Regions from separate parts of the Acidovorax sp. GW823-FHT02H02 genome, predicted to be linked through region 1. Evidence: predicted binding sites of a transcription regulator. Region 1 holds the regulator's gene; the other holds the start of a gene.
The links. Region 1 encodes FNR, which switches genes on or off when oxygen is low (the NO sensors DNR and NnrR bind a similar motif). Its sites were predicted from a motif close to TTGATNNNNATCAA; they were not measured.
Positions count from the first base shown of each region.

Region 1 (7,822 bases):
TGGAGCAAGAGGGTGAGCGCATTTTTCGCAATGATTGACATGCGTCAATGTCGAATAACCCTACTTAAATAAAACTATTCCTGCATTAAAACGAGGTGCCCGATGGATTCTCCAAAAACAATGACTACGCACTACAGCGACACAGTTGTGCGTCAGTTTTCTATCATGGCCGTGGTATGGGGGGTGGTTGGCATGCTGGTAGGCGTATTCATCGCCGCACAGCTGGCGTGGCCAGAACTCAATTTCGGCATTCCCTGGTTGAGTTACGGGCGCCTGCGTCCGCTGCACACCAACGCAGTGATCTTTGCGTTTGGTGGTTGCGGGTTGTTTGCCACCAGCTATTACGTGGTGCAGCGCACCTGCCAGACGCGCCTGTTCGCGCCGGGCTTGGCGGCATTCACGTTCTGGGCCTGGCAACTGGTCATCGTGGCGGCGGCGATCAGCCTGCCACTGGGCTACACCCAGGGTAAGGAATATGCCGAGCTGGAATGGCCGATTGACATCCTGATTGCGGTGACCTGGGTGTCCTATGCCATCGTGTTCTTTGGCACGGTCGGCACGCGCAAGGTCAAGCACATCTATGTGGCTAACTGGTTCTTCGGTGCCTTCATCCTGGCCGTGGCCTTGCTGCACATCGTCAACAGCGCGGCCATTCCCGCTGGCTTCATGAAGAGCTACTCGGCCTACGCGGGCGTGCAGGATGCCATGGTGCAATGGTGGTACGGCCACAATGCCGTGGGCTTTTTCCTGACCACGGGTTTCCTGGGCATGATGTATTACTTCATTCCCAAGCAGGCGGGCCGTCCGGTGTACAGCTACCGCCTGTCCATCGTGCACTTCTGGGCGCTGATCTTCACCTACATGTGGGCCGGCCCTCACCATCTGCACTACACCGCGCTGCCCGACTGGACGCAGTCGGTGGGCATGGTGTTCTCGCTGATTCTGCTGGCTCCCAGCTGGGGCGGCATGATCAACGGCATCATGACCCTGTCGGGTGCCTGGCACAAGCTGCGTGACGACCCCATCCTGCGTTTCCTGATCGTGTCGCTGTCGTTCTACGGCATGTCCACGTTCGAAGGCCCGATGATGTCCATCAAGACCGTCAATGCCCTGAGCCACTACACCGACTGGACCGTTGGCCATGTGCACTCCGGCGCGCTGGGCTGGGTGGGCCTGATCACCATGGGCTCGCTCTACTACATGGTTCCCCGCCTGTTCGGCCGGGAAAAGATGCATTCGATCAAGGCAATCGAGCTGCACTTCTGGATGGCCACCATCGGCATCGTGCTGTACATCGCTGCCATGTGGATTGCCGGCGTGATGCAGGGCCTGATGTGGCGCGCCATCAACCCGGACGGCACCCTGACCTACACCTTCGTTGAAAGCGTGAAGGCGACCTATCCGTTCTATGTCATCCGCGTCGCCGGTGGCCTGCTGTACCTGGGCGGCATGATCGTCATGGCCTGGAATGTGTGGGCGACTGCCATTTCTGGTCGTTCTGTCAAGGTGGCCATTCCCGCCGTGAACGCTGCGCACGCCTGAGCCCGAAGGAGCCCATTCATGTCTGATAACAACCAAAATGCTTCTGGCGGCTTCTCCCACGAGAAGGTGGAAACCAGCAATTTCCTGATGATCGTGCTGATCCTGCTGGTGATCGCGATTGGTGGCCTGGTGGAAATCGTTCCCCTGTTCTTCCAGAAATCCACCACCGAGGCGGTGACCGGCGTGCAACCCTATTCGGCGCTGCAACTGATGGGGCGCGATGTATACATCCGCGAGGGCTGCTACAACTGCCACTCGCAGATGATCCGTCCGTTTCGCGCCGAAACCCTGCGTTATGGCCACTACTCCGTGGCCGGTGAGTTCGTGTATGACCATCCATTCCAGTGGGGCAGCAAGCGCACGGGCCCCGATCTGCATCGCGTGGGTGGCAAGTACAGCGACGAATGGCATCGCATTCACCTGAACAATCCGCGTGACGTGGTGCCCGAGTCCAACATGCCTGCGTATCCATGGCTGGAGAAAAATGCCATTGATCCAGCCGACGTGGCGCCGCGCATGAAGGCCTTGCGGACCGTGGGCGTGCCTTACTCCGACGAGCAGATCGCTGCGTCTGCCGCCGAGGTGAAGGGCAAGACCGAAATCGATGCCTTGGTGGCTTATCTGCAAGTCATGGGCCGCGCGCTCAAGTAAAGGAGATTCGCCATGGACATCACGACCATGCGCATCGTCGCCACATTGGCATCGATGGCCTGTTTTATTGGCATCTGGGTCTGGGCCTACAGGGGCCGCAACAAGTCCCGGTTTGATGAGGCAGCCCGGCTGCCCTTCGAGCAAGATTGACCTTCACCAGAACGAGAACACCCCATGAGTGACTTCACCAGCAATTTCTGGTCGGTCTTTGTGACCACGCTGACCTTGGTCGGCATCATCGCCTGCGGCATTCTGCTTTGGATGGCGGGCCGCAAGAAGGTTATGGCCACGGCCGAGAACACCACTGGCCACGTCTGGGACGAGGACCTGGTCGAAATGAACAACCCCCTGCCGCGCTGGTGGGTGTGGCTGTTCGTCATCACCATCATCTTCGGCCTGGGCTATCTGGCTGCCTATCCCGGTCTTGGCACCTTTACGGGCAAGCTGAACTGGACGCAAAAGGGTGAATACGAGGCTGAAATGGCCAAGGCCAAGACGGAAATCGAGCCGCTGTATGCGCGTTTTGCCTCCATGAAGCCTGAAGATGTGGCCGTGGATCCGCAGGCCCATGCCATCGGCGAGCGCTTGTTCATGAACAACTGCGCCCAGTGCCATGGTTCCGATGCCCGCGGCAGCAAGGGATTCCCCAACCTGGCAGATGCTGACTGGCTGCATGGCGGCACCCCCGAAAAGATCCGCGAAACGCTGGAGAAGGGGCGCATCGGCAATATGCCTCCCATGGCTGCCGCAGTGGGTTCACCGGAAGACGTGCGCAATCTGTCGCACTATGTGCTGAGCCTGTCGGGCAGCCCGCATGATTCGTTGCGGGCGTCGCTGGGCAAGACCAAGTTCGTGGCGTGCGCTGCCTGCCACGGCAACGATGGCAAGGGTAACCAGGCTTTGGGCGCCCCCAACCTCACGGACGACATCTGGTTGCATGGATGGGGCGAAGCGGCCATCACTGCCATGATCAACAATGGCAAGGTGAACCAGATGCCCGCGCAGGCTGACAAGCTGACCGAGGCGCAAATCGGGGTGCTGGCATCGTATGTGTGGGGCTTGTCCAACAAGCCTGCCGCAGCCCGATGAACTCGGGGTGGCTCCAGTTCCGACTGGGGCTGCTTTGAAGTGCTAGTTATCCGCTTCCATAGTCCGCACCATGAAATCATCCGACAAGACGCCGCGCAAGGTCATTCCCATCGCGGCGGCCACATCTGAGCCGTCGGCGGAGGGTGAACTTGTCTCCCTTTACGAGGCCCAGAAAAAAATTTACCCACGATCAATCAGTGGGTTCTTTGCGCGTTGGCGTTGGGTCATGGTGTTTCTCACGCAGCTCGTTTTCTATGGGTTGCCCTGGCTGGAGTGGGGCCAGCGCCAAATGGTGCTGTTTGACCTTGGTGCCCGTCGGTTCTATATTTTTGGGTTGGTCCTGTACCCACAGGATTTCATCTATCTCACGGGCTTGCTGATTATTTCAGCGCTCTCGCTGTTTCTGTTCACTGCGGTTGCGGGTCGTCTGTGGTGTGGCTTTGCCTGTCCACAGACGGTCTATACCGAGATATTCATGTGGATAGAGCACAAGATCGAAGGTGATCGCAGTGCACGTCTGCGCTTGGATGCCGGTCCCTGGACCTTTGAGAAGATTCGCAAGAAATTCTTGAAGCAGACGGTCTGGGTTGCTGTTTCCCTCTGGACGGGTTTCACTTTTGTCGGGTATTTCGTGCCGATTCGGGAACTGGGTCCCGAGTTGTTGGCGTTTGCTGGCACCTGGCAGATTTTCTGGGTGTTTTTCTACAGCTTGGCCACTTATGGCAACGCCGGCTTCCTTCGGGAGCAGGTTTGCAAATACATGTGCCCCTATGCGCGTTTTCAGAGCGCGATGTTCGATCGGGATACCCTCATCGTGACCTATGACGAAACCCGCGGCGAGCCGCGCGGGCCCAGGGTCAAGACGGTGGACTACAAGGCCAAGGGTCTGGGCGAATGCATCGACTGCACCTTGTGTGTGCAGGTGTGTCCCGTGGGCATCGACATCCGCAAGGGTTTGCAATATGAATGCATTGGCTGTGGTCTTTGCGTGGATGCCTGCAATACCGTGATGGACAAGATGCATTACCCCAGAGGCTTGATACGGTATTCAACCCAGAATGGTGTCCAGCGTCGCTGGAGCCAGTCGCAAATCCTGCGACATGTCCTGCGCCCTCGCGTGCTCATTTACACCGCGGTTCTGGTGGCTTTGTGTGTGGGCATGCTGGCCAGCCTGACCACGCGCACACCCCTGAAGGTGGACATCGTGCGTGACCGGGCCGCCTTGTCCCGCATTGTTGCGGGGGGCAAGCTTGAAAATGTCTATCGACTGCAAATCATGAATGCCACAGAGGCTGCGCAGCGCTACCGCATTACTGCGAGCGGGCTGGATGGCTTGGAAGTGGCTTCGGAGCAGGAGGTGGACATTGGTGCTGCAGAATCCCGTTGGGTAGCGGTGCGGTTGCAGATCCCGTATGGATCTGCGGCCCCTGGTTCCCATGCGATTCATTTCGATATATCTGCACTGGAAAGCGGCGGCAAAGTGACAGAGAAATCCATATTCCTGGTGCCACGCTGAGTCAATTGAGTGAAGGTCGCGCTGTGCGCTGCAGGGCGTCTTGTGGTCTATATGCTGATACCTGAGGAGTTTCCATGCCAAACAGCCCCGTTATTACTCCCGGACCCCAGCCATGGTGGAAGTTTGGGCATGTCTGGCTGGTGATTGCCGGACCGGTCATTGTGGTGATTGCCGGCTTCATTACGTTGTGGCTTGCCGTGAGTCGGCCGGACCCCGTCGTCGAGGAGGACTATTACCGCAAAGGGATTGAGATCAACCAGACGCTGGCACAGCCAGAGAAAAGCTTGGCCCCCGCGCTCAAGGGCCGCAACCATGCGGCGACACCTGCCGTGGATCAGCCTCGCTGAACCAGAGTTCCAGCTGGTCGCATACACACGCCCTCCGCAACCCCGAGGAAACACACGATGTGGACACAACGCCTGATGTGGATTGCATGGCCCGCTTTTCTGGTGGCCGGGATCCTGGAAATGCTGGTTTTCGCCATGGTGGATCCACAGGATCTTCATTGGTTTGGTCAGCCATTGACTCTGTCCCGCCAGGGGGTCTATACCCTTGCGTTCTTTGCGTTCTGGATCATTACCATGGTTGCCAGCGCGTTGACAACGCTGCTCTCCATGTCACCCTTTGAACTCAACCGCTGCCCCGTGCCTCCGGATGCTCGACCGGGCGATTGCCACAAGGCATCGTCGTGCCCGTGACGGTTGCATGCCTGAACAGCGATCAGTGACAAGCCTGCTGGTTGTTGACAATGCGCTTGAGTGCATCGGTGTCCAGAATGCGGACATGGCGCTGTTTGACTTCCACCGTGCCATCTTCCACAAACTTCGAGAACGTGCGGCTGACTGTCTCCAGCTTGAGCCCCAGGTAACTGCCGATTTCTTCCCGTGTCATTCGCAATACCAGTTCGGACTGCGAGAACCCACGGGCATGCAGGCGTTGCACCAGGTTGAGCAGGAACGCAGCCAGGCGCTCTTCTGCACGCATGCTGCCCAGCAAAAGCATCACGCCGTGTTCACGAACGATTTCCCGGCTCATGATCTTGTGAACGTGGTGTTGCAGCGCCGTGACTTCGCGCGATAGTTCTTCGATGCGATCAAAGGGCATGACACACACTTCGGCATCTTCGAGGGCGACTGCGTCACAGGTGTGATGATCGTTGACGATGCCATCGAGTCCAATGATTTCACCCGCCATCTGAAAGCCTGTGACCTGGTCGCGCCCATCTTCGGTAGCGACGCAGGTCTTGAAAAACCCGGTGCGAATGGCATAGAGAGAGGTGAACGACTCCCCATTGCGAAAGAGCGTACCTCCTCGCTTGATTTTTCGCCGCACTGCCACGATATCGTCAATGCGTTGCAACTGCTGCTCGTTCAGGCCTACGGGCATGCACAGTTCTCGCAGGTTACAGTTGGAGCAGGCGACTTTGATGGTTTGCGGGTTCATGGGCACTGGGACCTGGACAGGTCTGGGTAATTGGCTTGTATCTGCTGGGACTCCATTGTCCCGCGGTGCACGCGTGGCGGCTGAATTGAATCAAATTGTCCCTCCTGTGCCCATTCGCCTTCTTGATTAAGGTCAAGGACGTGGATCAAAGGGTACGGCACAGTATCGATGCACGCAAGGATATTTTCCCATGACCGCTGTTACCCCAGAACTTCTGCGCCGTTTTGACATACCAGGACCGCGCTATACCTCCTACCCCACGGCTGACCGGTTTGTGGAGGCTTTTGGGCAAGAGGACTATGTGTTGGCGCTGTCACAGCGCCGGCTTGGCGCTACGGCACTGCCGCTGTCGCTGTATGTCCACATTCCGTTTTGCGAATCGTTGTGCTACTACTGTGCCTGCAACAAGATCATCACCAAGCACCATGACCGTGCCGACGTGTATTTGCGCTACCTCAGCCGCGAGATTGATCTGCACACGGCCCACTGCGGCACCGGACAGGTGGTCAGCCAGTTGCACCTCGGGGGTGGCACGCCGACCTTTCTTTCGGATGACGGACTGCGCCAGCTCATGGCAACGCTGCGGCGCAGTTTCACCTTTGCGCCGGGTGGTGAGTATTCCATCGAGGTGGATCCTCGCACGGTCACTTCGGATCGGCTGGCGGTGCTGGCGGAACTGGGCTTCAATCGATTGAGCTTCGGGGTGCAGGATTTTGATGCCGAGGTTCAGAAGGCAGTGCACCGCATTCAGCCCGCAGAGCAGGTGTTTGCGCTGGTGGAAGCGTCTCGTGCGCTGGGCTTTGAGTCGGTCAATGTGGATTTGATTTACGGGCTGCCGCGCCAGACCCCCGAGTCGTTTGATCGCACGCTGGCACAGGTGGCCCAATTGCGCCCCGACCGAATCGCTTTGTATGCCTACGCCCATTTGCCTGATCGTTTCAAGCCGCAGCGGCGCATCATCTCGACAGAACTGCCTGCCGCATCCGCCAAGGTGACCATGCTTTCGCGTTCGCTGGACGCCTTCATTGATGCAGGTTACGTCTATGTAGGCATGGACCACTTTGCCTTGCCTACGGATGCGTTGGCTGTTGCCAAGCGGCAGGGGCGCCTGCACCGCAATTTTCAGGGCTACAGCACCCAGCCCGACTGCGATCTCATCGGCCTGGGCGTATCCGCGATCGGCCGGGTGGGCGCGACCTACAGCCAGAACGCCAAATCGCTGGAGGAGTACTACGACCATCTGGATCAGGGGCGGTTGCCCGTGGTGCGAGGGTTGGCGCTGAATCGCGATGACCTGGTGCGCAGGGCCGTCATCATGGCGCTGATGTGCCAGGGCGAGGTCTTGTTTGAGCCCATGGATCAAGCTTGGCTCATTGATTTTCGGAAGTATTTCGCGCCGGAACTGGAGCAGTTGGAGTCCATGGCCGAGCAGGGGCTCGTTGCATTGAGTGCCGAGGGCGTCAAGGTAACGCCCATGGGCTGGTTCTTTGTGCGCGGCATCGCCATGGTGTTTGACCGCTATTTGCAGGCTGACCGCAATCGGGCCCGGTTTTCGCGCATCATCTGATACCCATCATTCGA
Region 1 is NZ_JBXAJH010000001.1:23,474-31,295, reverse strand. It holds gene ccoS (cbb3-type cytochrome oxidase assembly protein CcoS) at 1-38, shown strand, start outside; gene ccoN (cytochrome-c oxidase, cbb3-type subunit I) at 103-1,542, shown strand; gene ccoO (cytochrome-c oxidase, cbb3-type subunit II) at 1,561-2,193, shown strand; gene AC1RDS_RS00145 (cbb3-type cytochrome oxidase subunit 3) at 2,206-2,343, shown strand; gene ccoP (cytochrome-c oxidase, cbb3-type subunit III) at 2,368-3,282, shown strand; gene ccoG (cytochrome c oxidase accessory protein CcoG) at 3,353-4,798, shown strand; gene AC1RDS_RS00130 (FixH family protein) at 4,873-5,145, shown strand; gene AC1RDS_RS00125 (hypothetical protein) at 5,203-5,496, shown strand; gene fnr (fumarate/nitrate reduction transcriptional regulator Fnr) at 5,519-6,241, opposite strand; gene hemN (oxygen-independent coproporphyrinogen III oxidase) at 6,432-7,808, shown strand.

Region 2 (7,822 bases), on a different contig from region 1:
CGCGCAGGTCGGCCACACCCATGGCCCGGGCCACGCGCTCGGGCGTGCCGAACAGGTTGGTGAGCACGGGCATGCGGTGGCCCGTGGGCTGCGTGAACAGCAGCGCGGGGCCACCGGCGCGCAGCACGCGGTCGCTCAGCGCGGTCATCTCCAGGTATGGAGATACGGGGTCGGCAACACGGCGCAGATCGCCCGTGGCTTCGAGCTGGGCCATGAAGTCGCGCAGGTCGCGGTAGGCCATCTCAGTACCCATATTTGAACCAACAGGCCGCCAGGCGCAGGGAGTGGTGCAGAGGGATTTTATGGAGCATCTGCCGCCAACCCCTCCCAGCGCGGCGCCAGGTCGTGCGCCACGTCGATGAGGTCGAGCGCGCGCGCCACGCTGTAGTCCACCACCTCGCCCACGGTCTGCGGGCGCAGGTAGAAGGCGGGCAGCGGCGGGCAGACGATGGCGCCCATCTCGGTCACCGCCACCATGTTGCGCAGGTGCGTGAGGTGCAGCGGCGATTCGCGCACCATCAGCACCAGGCGGCGGCGTTCCTTGAGCGCCACATCGGCGGCGCGCGTGAGCAGGTTGTCGGCCAGGCCATGGGCAATGGCCGCCAGCGTGCGCATGGAGCAGGGTGCCACCACCATGGCGTGGCACTGGAACGAGCCACTCGCAATCGCCGCGCCCACGTTGGCCACATCGTGCACGCGGTGCGCCAGGGCCTCCACGGTGGGGCGGTCCATGTCGAGCTCGTGCCGCAGGTTGCGCCAGCCGGCATCCGACACGACCAGGTGCGTCTCGATGCCGCTCTGGCCCTGCAGCACCTGCAGCAGGCGTGCGCCATACACGGCGCCGCTGGCGCCCGAGATGGCCACGATGACGCGGCGCGGGCGTTGGGCATCAGCCATGCGAGGGCTCCACGGCGGCGGGCCGCAGCGCCGGGCGTTGCAGGGGCTGCGCCATCTGGTCGGCCTCCACCTGCTCCAGCACCAGCGCGGCCTGCACGGGATCGAAGTCTTCGTGCGTGCGCTTTTTCACGCCGTACTGCTGCAGCTGGTAATGCCTGTCGGCACTGATGCCATGGCGCGCCAGCGTGCTTTTGACGCAGACCAGCGGGCAACCGTCGAGCGCAATGATGGGCCGGCCCGAACGGACGATCTTCATCAGGTGCGGCACGTCGCCGCCCACGCCGGCGATGCACGACATCTCGGCCACGCCGTGCCTGTCGAGCTGCAGCGCCACGTGGTTGGCCAGCTGCGCGGCGCTGGAGCAGCCGGAGCAGGAATAGACCAGGGGGTGGCTGGGATCGGCGGCCATGGTCATCGTCCGGCGCTGCGCGCGGAATCCATGCGCTGGCGCAGGCGGCCCAGCACCTGGCGTGGCGTCCACTGGCGCGGATCGAGCACGGGCAGCTCGATGGCGTCGAGCGCGTTCTTCACCACCAGGCCCAGTTCGGTGTCGCCCTCCATGGACAGGCGGCGGTTGAAGAACAGGGTATCGGGGTCTTGCTGGCGCTGGGCCAGCAGCAGAAAGTCGTGGGCGGTGGCGCTCAGCGTCAGGTCGGCCACGGCGGGGGCCACCAGCGGGGCCTGGGGCGCAAAGCGCTGGCCGGTCCAGGCGAAGTCGAACGTCAGGCGCGCATCGCGCACCTGCACGCGCATCTTCTTGTGCAGCATCAACTGGCCCACATCGGCGGGCAGGTGCCGGGCCAGCGCCAGGTTGAGCGCGGTCACCAGCAGCAGCGAGCCGGGGTAGGCGGGCAGGCGCGACAGCAAGGCCCCCACCGGAGCGGGAACCACCAGAAGATCAGAAGAAGCAGCCATGGCGTGGGAGTGGCACTCGGGCCAGGGTGAAAAGCACGGTGAACATCAGGAGCCAGGCGCATGGCTTGCGGCATGCCCCTGCTCCAGACCGGGACGGCCAAACCAGTAGCCATTGCAGGGCTGGTCGGGCATGAAGGCTTGCATGCGCTCGACATAGTCCACGCTGGCGGGCTGCGCCGGCCCGCGCGCTTCGTCGAACAGCGCGATGATCTGCGCCATGTGCTGCGCCTGCGGGCTCAGCCGCACCAGGTCCACACCCATGGCGCCCATCGCGGCCAGCTCGTTGGCCAGGTTGTAGACGCGGGCCGATTGCGTCTGCGTGCCATTGAGCACGAGGAAATCCTCGCTCTCGCGCGTGCGCAGCGTCAGGCCGTCGGCATGGTCCATACAGCTGAAGCGGCAGTCGTCCTTGGGCAGGTTGCGATGGCGCGCGGTGAAGCAGCGCGCCGAGTAGGCCAATGGCATGCGCCCGTAGGCGAACACTTCCGTTTCGAGCCCGGCCGGGCGGTTCCCCAGCATGGCGGCCAGCGCATCCTGCGCCATCTCCAGCGGCATCACCCAGCGGCTGGCGCCCAGCTGGGCCATCCATTGCAGCGAGGGCGCGTTGTACAGGTTCAGGTGCGGGCCGGCCACGAAGGGGCGCTGGCCCGACAGGCAGCGCACCGCGCCCATGTCGTTGGCCTCGACGGTGAAGTCGGTATTGGCGGCGATCTTGTGCAGCACGCTCACGTCCGAGCCCGACTCGATCAGCACCTGCGTGGACAGCACGGCCTGCTTGCCTGCGTCCTGCAGCATGCGGGCGATGTCCAGCCAGTCCGCCAGGCGCAACTCATGGCGGCGCGAGCACACGGTTTCGCCCAGATAGACCACGTCGAGCGGCGTGGCGGCCATGGCCTCATAAAAAGCAAAGATGGTTTCGCGCGGCCAGTAGTACAGCAGCGGGCCGAGAGAGAGTTTCATGGGGCGATCTCTAAGGTTTTCATCGTGGTAGCCAGGCGCCAAAGCGGCTCACTGAGTTCGAATCTGGCGCGGCTCAGGCCAGCGACCGCCGCGCAAGGGCCGCCCCGCCGCGCTGGCGGTGTCCCCCTTCCCGCATCGCGCAAGCGAGGCGAGAGAAGGGAAGGCGCGAAGCGCCTCAGGGGGTTGTTCCTCATTTCCAGGGGCGGTGGTAGGCGCCCAGCGTGTGCTGCTGGCCCTCGGCCACCTGGTCGAGGCTGGCCATCCAGGTCGTCTTGGGGGCGTAGCGGTGGGGATTGGCCAGGCACTGGTCCATGGCCTCGCGCCAGACCTTGGTGACCTGCGCCACATACGCGGGGCTGCGCTGGCGGCCTTCGATCTTGATGGCGCGCACACCGATTTTCAGCAGCTGGGGCAGCAGCTCCAGCGTGTTGAGGCTGGTGGGCTCTTCGATGGCGTAGTAGTTCTCGTCGTCGCCCACGTCGAAGCGGCCCTTGCACAAGGTGGGGTAGCCGGCGTTCTCGCCGGGTGCGTAGCGGTCGATCAGCACGCCGTTCAGGCGCGACTCGCGGCCCTGCGGCGTCTCCTGCCAGCGCACTGCCTTCGGCGGCGAGCACACGCCATGCGTGTTGGGCGATTCGCCCGTGACGTAGGACGACAGCGCGCAGCGCCCCTCGACCATCACGCACAGGCTGCCAAAACCAAACACCTCGATCTCCACCGGCGTCTTGTCGATGACCTGGCGCACCTGCTCCATCGACAGCACGCGCGGCAGCACGGCGCGCACGATGCCGAACTGCTCGCGGTAGAAGTTGATGGCCTCGTAGTTGGTGGCCGAGCCCTGCACCGACAGGTGCAGGCGCAGCTGCGGATGGCGCTGCGCGGCGTATTGCATGAGCCCGGGATCGGCCAGAATGACGGCGTCCACGCCCAGGTCCACCGCCTTGTCCATGGCGCTGCGCCAGGGTGCGGGGTCGGACGCCTGCGGGTAGGTGTTGAGCGCCATGAACACCTTGCAGCCACGCTCGTGCGCGTAGCGGATGCCATTGGCGATGGCCGCCTCGTCGAAATTGAGGCCGGCAAAGTTGCGGGCGTTGGTGGCGTCGCGCAGGCCCAGATAGACGCAGTTGGCACCGTTGTCCACCGCCGCCTTCAGGGCCGGCAGGCTGCCGGCGGGGCAGACCAGTTCAAGGGCTGGCGCCGCAGGGGGCGCCGCAGTAGGGTTCAGGGATTCCATGGCAAACGATCAATGGCCGGCTCCGGGCATGGAGCCACGGCACTGGCGGCACCTTAGCGGTCCCTGGCCACGGGGTGGCTGATCTTCATCAACTGCAGCCCACAATGCCAGACAAATGCCGTCGGGCTTTGATGCAGTCCCTGTTTTCGGGCGGGGCCCGCTCACCGGGTAGGCTCTACCCTTTATCTCCACACCCCAACCGCCGTGAACAGAAACCTCTGGCTGCTGGCCCTGTGCCAGGGCCTTTTCCTGACCAACAACGTGGTCTTCATCGCCATCAACGGCCTGGTGGGCCTGCAACTGGCGCCATTCGGCTGGATGGCCACGCTGCCCGTGATGGGCTATGTGGTGGGCGGCGCCCTGTCCACCCCGCTGGTGGCACGCAGCCAAAAGCGCTGGGGACGGCAGGTGTCGTTCCAGATCGGGCTGGCCGTGGCGGTGGCATCCGCCGCGCTGTGTGCCTGGGCGGCTTTCAGCGCCAACTTCTGGCTGCTGTGCACTGCGACCCTGGTGGCAGGCTACTACAGCGCCAACGGCCAGCTCTACCGCTTTGCGGCCGCCGAACTGTCGCTGCCTGCTTTCCGCGAAAAGGCCGTTTCACTGGTGCTCGCCGGTGGCCTGCTGGGCGCCGTCACGGGCCCCAATCTGGCCAGCGCCACGCGCACGCTGTTCCCCGTGCCTTTTGCGGGGGCTTACATCGCACTGATGGGCGTGGCGCTCATCGCCATGGCCTGCATGGCCGCCATCCGCTTCGAGGCGCAGCCACCGGTGCTCGACGCGGCAGGCCTGCCCGCCCAAGGCCGGCCCCTGGCCGAACTGATGCGGCAACCGGCTTTCATCGTGGCGGTGCTGGGCGCCGCCCTGGGCTACGGCGTGATGAACCTGCTGATGGCCGCCACACCGCTGGCCATGCAGGTCTGTGGCTTCGCCTTTGACGATGCGGCGACGGTGCTGCAATGGCATGTGATCGGCATGTTTGCGCCGGGCTTCTTCACGGGCCACCTCATCAAGCGCTTTGGCGTGCTGGCTGTCATGGGTGCGGGAGTGCTGCTGAATGCCGCCTGCGTGGTGATTGCGCTGATGGGGCTGGAGCTGCAGCACTTTGGCGTGGCCCTGTTCCTGCTGGGCGTGGGCTGGAACTTTCTGTTCACCGGCGCCACGGCGCTGGCCCTGACGGCCTACCGCCCCGAGGAAAAAGACCGTGCCCAGGCTGCCATCAATTTCTGCGTTTTTGCCACGCTGGCGCTCAGCTCGTTCTCGTCGGGCGTGCTGGTCACCACGCAGGGCTGGACGCTGCTCAACGCCGGCTCACTGGTCCCGATCGCCGTGACGGGGCTGGCGCTGGCATGGCTCGCGCTGCAGCGCAGGCGCGCAGTGCCGGTGCGCTAAGGCCACGCCCTGCAACCGCAGCGTCCACGGGTTCTGGAAAGCCTATATGGCTTGAACTCATCCGGCCACGGCTACCGGGGGTGCCAGCGGGCAATGGCGCACCAGCCACTGGTGCAGCAGGCCATACACCGGCGCGGCCAGCGCAGGGCTTTCGTTGAACAGTTCATGGAACAAGGGCTCAAAGCAATGTGACTGCACCACACCCTGGGGTGCCGCCGCGGCAAAGGCCTGGCTGCCAGCAGGATTGACCAATCGGTCGGCACCCGCCCACATCAGCAAGGTGGGCACACCCCAGTGCCTGGCACGCGCCATGGTGGCCGGCCCCGCGTCGGCCATGAACCGGGCCAGGCGGCCGCTGATGCGGTCATGGCACAGCGGATCGGCCAGGTAGGCGGCCACCACGGCCGGGTCGTGCGAGAGGTATTGCGCATCCAGCCCGTTGCCCACGCGCAGGTTGGGCGCGATGCGCGGCAGCGTGGCCAACAGCAGCTTTTGCATGGCGTTGAGCCCCAGGTCCAGCGCGGGCGATGACAGCACCAGCCCATCCACCGGCCGCAGGTGCAGCGACACGAACCGCGCCGCCACCAGCCCGCCCAGGCTGTGGCCCAGCAGCACCAGCGGCTGGCCCGGCGCCATGCGGGCGCGGGTGGCGTCCACCATGTCGGCCAGATCGTCGAGCAGGCGCATGGCCGTGGTGAGGCCGCCGCGCGGCCCGCCCGACTCGCCGTGGCCATACTGGTCGTAGCCCCGCACGGCAAAGCCCCAGGCATTCAGGCGCCGCGCCAGGGCATCGTACCGCCCCACATGCTCGCCCAGGCCATGCACCAGCAGCACGGTGCCGCGGGGTGAGCCCTCCATCAGGGGCCAGTCCTGCACGGCCAGGTTCTCGCCGTCTGCCGCGGTGAAGGTCGTCAAGGTGCTCAAGGTGGATACAACAGCGTCAGACATGGGCGGGACGACCAAGGTTGGGAGCAAGCGAAGTGCACGGGTGGCATGCGTTGCGGTGGAGGTTCCAGCAGATTGCCGGGGTGGTTGGCGCGCGCGCCCTGCCGGTGCTCAGGCCGTAGCGGCCTCCGAGGCGGCCTGCCGGGCCATGGCGCCGATCACCTGCGCCACCGAGGCGGTGAGGCGTTTGGCATAGGGCACATGCAAAAACTCGTTGGGACCATGCGCATTGCTCTTGGGGCCGAGCACGCCGCACACCATCATCTGGGCTTTCGGAAAACCCTCGCTGAGCATGTTCATCAGCGGGATGGTGCCACCCTGGCCGATGTAGCCGCAGGGCGCGCCAAAGTGCGCCTGCGACGCATCATTGAGCGCCTGTTCGAACCAGGGCGTAGTGGCCGGGGCGTTCCAGCCCGTGGCGCCGCCACTCCCGTCGAACGTGACCCGGGCTTGGTAGGGCGCGTTGTCTTCGAGCAGGGCTTTCAAGTCCTGCACGGCCTGGGCAGCGTCCACCAGCGGGGGCAGGCGCAGGCTGAGCTTGAAGGCGGTGTAGGGGCGCAGCACGTTGCCCGCGTCCTGCAGCGCAGGAAAGCCCTCGGCGCCGGTCACGCTGAGCGTGGGCTCCCAGGTACGCTTGAGCAGGGCCTGCAGCGGGTCGGTGGTGGTGGGCAGCGCAAAGGTGGTGGAGCCGCCGCAGTCGTAGTGCGCCCACGGAAAGCGCTTGTAGACCTCGTCGCCCAGGATGGCGGCCGTGGCACGGGCCTGGGCCAGGCGGTCGGCAGGCACCTGGCAATGGAAGCTGGCGGGCAGCAGGCGGCCGGTGGCACTGTCTTCCAGGCGGTCGAGCACCTGGCGCATGATGCGGAAGCTGGACGGCACCAGGCCCGAGGCGTCGCCCGAGTGGATGCCTTCGGTGAGGATCTCGACCTTGAGCGTGCCGCTGGCCATGCCGCGCAGGCTGGTGGTGAGCCAGAGCTGGTCGTAGTTGCCGGCGCCGCTGTCCAGGCAGATCACCAGACCCACATCGCCCAGGCGCGCGCGCAGGGCATCGATGTAGGGCAGCAGGTCGTGCGAGCCGCTTTCCTCGCAGGTTTCGATGAGGCCCACGATGCGCGGGTGCGGCACGTTCTGGCGCTGGAGTTCCTGCACGGCGGCGATGCTGGCGTACACGGCATAACCATCGTCGGCGCCGCCGCGCCCGTAGAGCTTGCCGTCTTCGTACTTGGGCGTCCAGGGGCCGAGGTCGCTGCGCCAGCCGGAAAACTCGGGCTGCTTGTCCAGGTGGCCATACATCAGCACGGTCTGGGTGGCGGCGGCCTCGGTGGCCTCGATCTCGAAGAACAGCACCGGGGTGCGGCCGGGCAGACGCACGATTTCCAGGTGCAGGCCCGCCACCTTCTGCGCCTCGACCCAGGTGGCAGCATTGCGCACCACGGTGTCGAGCAGGCCCTGCTGCGCCCAGTCGGGGGCAAAGGTGGGCGA
Region 2 is NZ_JBXAJH010000015.1:4,667-12,488, reverse strand. It holds gene ubiD (4-hydroxy-3-polyprenylbenzoate decarboxylase) at 1-241, opposite strand, end outside; gene AC1RDS_RS15760 (UbiX family flavin prenyltransferase) at 301-897, opposite strand; gene AC1RDS_RS15755 (putative zinc-binding protein) at 890-1,312, opposite strand; gene ubiT (ubiquinone anaerobic biosynthesis accessory factor UbiT) at 1,309-1,812, opposite strand; gene AC1RDS_RS15745 (U32 family peptidase) at 1,858-2,772, opposite strand; gene ubiU (ubiquinone anaerobic biosynthesis protein UbiU) at 2,963-4,006, opposite strand; gene AC1RDS_RS15735 (MFS transporter) at 4,211-5,395, shown strand; gene AC1RDS_RS15730 (alpha/beta hydrolase) at 5,453-6,343, opposite strand; gene AC1RDS_RS15725 (M20 family metallopeptidase) at 6,452-7,822, opposite strand, start outside.
Region 2: the regulator FNR is predicted to act here: its motif matches at 4,085-4,098, upstream of ubiU (ubiquinone anaerobic biosynthesis protein UbiU).